Regions from separate parts of the Bacillus nitratireducens genome, predicted to be linked through region 1. Evidence: riboswitches for the same ligand, from Rfam matches in the RefSeq annotation. Region 1 holds a riboswitch; the other holds the start of a gene.
The links. A riboswitch is a leader RNA that binds a small molecule or an ion and turns the genes downstream of it on or off. The one in region 1 is predicted to bind thiamine pyrophosphate.
Positions count from the first base shown of each region.

Region 2: linked by a shared signal. The riboswitch ahead of tenA (thiaminase II) and the one ahead of thiT (energy-coupled thiamine transporter ThiT) in region 1 are both predicted to bind thiamine pyrophosphate.

Region 1 covers NZ_JAUMJO010000003.1:70,831-73,311, forward strand. The annotation lists gene Q3V31_RS12180 (sensor histidine kinase) at 1-584, shown strand, start outside; gene thiT (energy-coupled thiamine transporter ThiT) at 794-1,453, opposite strand; TPP riboswitch at 1,540-1,641, opposite strand; gene Q3V31_RS12190 (FeoA family protein) at 1,836-2,063, shown strand; gene feoB (ferrous iron transport protein B) at 2,060-2,481, shown strand, end outside.
Region 2 covers NZ_JAUMJO010000006.1:261,786-264,266, forward strand. The annotation lists gene Q3V31_RS23280 (ABC transporter permease) at 1-13, opposite strand, end outside; gene Q3V31_RS23285 (ABC transporter ATP-binding protein) at 13-762, opposite strand; gene tenA (thiaminase II) at 731-1,426, opposite strand; TPP riboswitch at 1,509-1,611, opposite strand; TPP riboswitch at 1,672-1,783, opposite strand; gene Q3V31_RS23295 (SH3 domain-containing protein) at 2,043-2,481, shown strand, end outside.

The DNA.
Region 1 (2,481 bases):
AAGATGGGGTAGCTGAACATAAGAAAGACTACTATTTTCAGGCGATGGAAAAAGAAGTAGACAAGATGGATATACTAATTTTGGATATGCTTGAATTAGCTAAATTTGAGTCTGGCACATATAACATGAAGATGGATTCTTTCTATATCGATGGAGTGATTGAAGAAATATGTGAACAGCTTTCAGCGGAGATAGAGAAAAAAGAACTGAGTGTGCACAAACATATATGTCCAGCAGAAGTGATTGGGAATCAAAATAGAATTGAACAAGTAATTGTGAATTTTATTACGAATGCAATACGTTATACACCAAAAAAAGAAGATATTATTATTTCCACAATAGACGGGAAGGATCATATAAAAGTATGTATTGAAAATAAAGGTGCTCACATTGAAGAAGAACAATTAGATAAAATTTGGGATCGTTTTTATCGCGTGGATGCGGCAAGGAAACGCTCACAAGGTGGAACAGGGCTTGGTCTTGCAATTTCAAAGAATATTTTAGAATTGCACGATGCTGAATATGGGGTGAAGAATACCGAAGGTGGTGTGTTATTTTACTTCTATTTACCGAAAAAAGCGTAGACAATACTATCTACGCTTTTTTAATTTATTTTCATATTATCTTTACCTAATCTTTATTTTGGAGCAGTATAATTTGAATAGAAAATGAGGTTATGTAAGGAGTCGATGAACCGTGCATAGCAATTGGCTAAGTATAATGGTATTTATTTTCTTTTGTGCATTTATTGTATTTTTAATTGATATTACGATATGAAAAAAAAGAGCGCTAATTAAGCGCCCTTTTTTTGTGTATTCATTTGATAAGCACCGATGCTTTTGAATAAGCGTGGTGAAGTTGTAAATAAAAGAATTAGTAATACAGTACATAGTATGAAAGAACCGATCATGGTACTGCCGTTTACAATTAATGAATATAGCACAGCTGATTGTCCTTTCGGTGCATATTGTCCCCAGAAAATAATACCAGCGATAAAATGACAGAAATAGCGTGCAAAGCTACCGACAAATGTTGCAATGATAATGTAAACGAGTGCTTTTTTTCCTTTGTTTTGTTTTGGTTTATCTTTTCGACTACCAAAACTTGAATGCTCTGCATTACTGTTGTCTGAGGCAAGTGCTTTTTGAATTGGACGATAGAATAAACCAGCAAAGCCGATAAAGGCAAAGGCAATGAAGTACTCAATGAATGCTTGAACTGGTGTTAGAATGTAAGCATCGCCTACGACAATTTGTAAAAGCCCCCAAATTAAGCCTCCTAAGAAAGCCCTTTTGAAGCCCCAGCGGTATGCGATAATAAAAATAGGAATCATAGCAAATGAGATGGAACCGCCTGTTGGAAGTTTAATTGATAATGGTAGAATGTCGATAATCAAGGCGAAGGCTGCAAGAATAGCAGATTCGATCATCGCTTGTAAATTGGTGTTACGCATGTTGTCTCCCCCTATATCCAAGTTGCACAAAAAAGAACATTATCATAGGAGGATACGAAATACGTAAATAAAAAAAGAGGTGTGTATTTCGGACGTTTGCACAATTCCTGCGTTAGCATTAACTAACAGGTTCAAAGGGTCGGAACGAATTGTTCCCTCTCAGCGGTAAGGCTCCCCCTGTGATAACGAGATTCTTTATTTGCTATTGTTCATTGTAAGCGAAATGGATGAGAATGGCAAATGAATACCGTATGACAATTATTGAAATAGAATTGTAGCGAAATGTTAATAAATATGAAGCAAAAGGGTATAGTCCAATTGAAATAGAGTATGATATAATTTTTTTGAAAATAATTATCATTCTCTTCTGAGGGGGAAGGTTATGAGCTTAGTAGATATTAAAATTGGTGAGAAAGTGTTAGTAAAAAGTATTCAGTCTTTAGATCAGTTATTAAAGCGTAGACTAGCTGCTTTCGGTCTTGCGGAAGGAAGCGAACTTCGCTTGAAACAGAAAGCGATGTTTAAAGGTCCTTGTACATTGGAGTGTCGTGGACAGTTAATTAGTATTCGTCATTGTGACGCGAAAATGATAAAGGTGGAATTAGCGTGAATAAGGTTGCTTTGCTAGGGAATCCGAATACAGGGAAAACATCATTATTTAATGCACTTACTGGTTCTTATGAGTATGTAGGGAACTGGAGCGGTGTAACAGTAGAAAAGAAGGTTGGTAAATTAAAAGATAAGCAAGGAACATTAATTGATTTACCAGGCGTGTATGATTTGAATCCAGTTTCACGCGATGAAGGTGTTGTTACGAATTTTCTACTCACAGACGAATTTCATCATATGTTAAATATAGTGGATTCTTCGCAATTCGAGCGAAATATGCATTTAACATTGCAATTACTTGAATTTGGTAAGCCCGTTTCAATTGGTTTAAATATGGTTGATGTGGCAAAGCAAAGAGGAATTGTGATTAATGTAAAACGGTTATCAGAAATATTAGGTGTAACAGTCGTTCCTGTCAT
Region 2 (2,481 bases), on a different contig from region 1:
TCAAACGGTTCATCATACAAGTACCTGCCTTTGTAACATACTAAGGAGCTCATCTTTAAGCGCCAATACTTCAGGCCTATATAAATCCTTTCTTGTTCGGTTACGATCAAGCGGTACAATTCGCTCAGTTAAAGTTGCTATCGGTTGATTTTCTACAACGAAAATTCGATTAGAAAGAAACAATGCTTCTTCAACATCATGAGTGATAAATAAAATTGTTTTTTCCCACTCTTTCCATTGTTCAAACAACCATTCTTGCAAAGATGCCTTCGTTAAAGCGTCCAATGCGCTAAACGGTTCATCTAACAATAATATCTCCCCGCCCGTTAATAAAGTTCGGATAAAAGATACACGTTGTCTCATACCACCAGATAAATCTTTCGGATATTTCGCCTCGTATCCTTGTAACCCAAATTTATGTAACAGTTCTTTCGCTTTTACTTGCGCTTCTTTTTTCTGCACACCTTGGCACTCTAGCGGCAGGGCAGCATTCTCAATAATCGTCCTCCACGGCAAGAGCATATCTTTTTGGGGCATATACCCTACAGGGTGGCTCTTTGTTTCTGTCAGCTCTATCTGTCCAGTACTTGCTTCTTCTAAACCTGTAATAAGGCGAAATAAAGTACTTTTCCCGCATCCACTCGGTCCGATAATACTTACAAACTCTTTATCTTGTATAGAAGCATTTAATTCATTGATGATTGGTTTCTCATCATAATGAAAAGAAACATTATGAAACTGTAGTATGTTCTTGCTCCTCAAATCCCCACATCTCCTTACGATAGGACATATCCCAGAATAAATATTCAAATCGACTGGAATATAGGAAAATCTCCTCTAATCGATCTAGCTCTTTTTCAGACTTTCCAACTGCCATTTCATTTAATAAATCTATTAACCAAATACAAAGGTTACCGTATTCTTCAGAACTATATCCTTGAATCCACTCACCAAAGAACTCATGATCTCTTGCTCCAGGAATATCATTTAAACGCTTTCCAATCTCCCAGTAGCTCCACATACACGGAAGAAGTGCTGCTATTAATTCCGCAAGTGTGCCATTTTGAGATACAGACATCATGTAATTTGTATAAGCTAAATTTTTAGCAGATGGTTTTGCTGACTCTATCTCCTCTATAGAAATTCCAAGTCTTTTTGCATACTGTTTATGGATCGTCATTTCTCCATTTAATATTCCATCAATTTGTTCAGCAAATTTCCCCATTACTTGTGGATTTGTTGCCTTTACAACACCGATGGCATATAGCTTTGCATAATCTAACAAATATAAATAATCTTGAATAATATAATACTGAAACTTATCTTTTTCTAACGTGCCATCCCCCATACCTACTACAAACGGATGATTATGACTCATCTCCCAAACTGGTTGTACAGTTTCTAATAATCTATCGCAAAATTTCATTTCTATTTCCCCTTCCGATATATGTATCTAAATAAAAAACCACTTCTATATAAGAAGTGGTTACAGCAAATAAAATTATACATTTATTCGTTGTCCACTTCCCTTCGCTAGTATTACCTAGATCAGGTCTGTAAGGGTTAAGGATTATTCCTCTCTCAGCACATCAAGCACCCCTAGTGGTTTCAATATGAAATTTTCAAATAAAAAAGCCCCGTTTCTATACGCAAAGAAACGGGGACTCATTGTTAGTGTCCGAATTGCTTCCCTACGCTAGCATAATCTAGATCAGGTAATGAAAAGGATCAAAGGCTTACGGCCTACTCTCAGCTGGCAACACCAGCTCTCCTAGCAAACTATAAAATTATCACTGTCAGTATAACACTGTAATAAGACATCATCAACTGTTTTAATTTTCTTAATTATCCATTAAATATTAATGTGTTTAACAAATATAAATGCGATCCCACAAATGATATATACAATGTTTATTTACGAACCTCTCTTCTAACATTATTTTTATTGATTTCATATTACATTTATGTGAATACGACCAATATATTATATCTTTATACTATAATAAAATTACAACTATACAACTAGAGGAGGTCTTTATTACATGAATATGAAAGCTACAGCTTTAACAGCCACTACTATCGCAATTGCTTCTTTACTTCCTTCTATGGGAGAATCCAATATACAAACAGCTGCTGCTAAGCAACCATCTAAAGTAAAAACTGGATATGTAAAAATTGACAACGTTGCACTACATCAAAATAACCATGCAGACAGTGCAATAATTGACAACATTCGATTTAATAGCCCGGTTACTATTCTTGAGACAACTCAAGATTGGTATAAAGTATCTGTTAACAACAAAACAGGCTACATAAAAAAAGATGCAATTCTATTCAAAAAAAATGTTCAATCAAAGAATCAATATATCGTAAATGCAAACGCATTAAACGTTCGCTCTGAACCTAATACAGAGTCTTCTATTCTAGATATATTACCAAATGGTCAATTCATTACCATTCAAGGTGAACAAGGGGATTGGT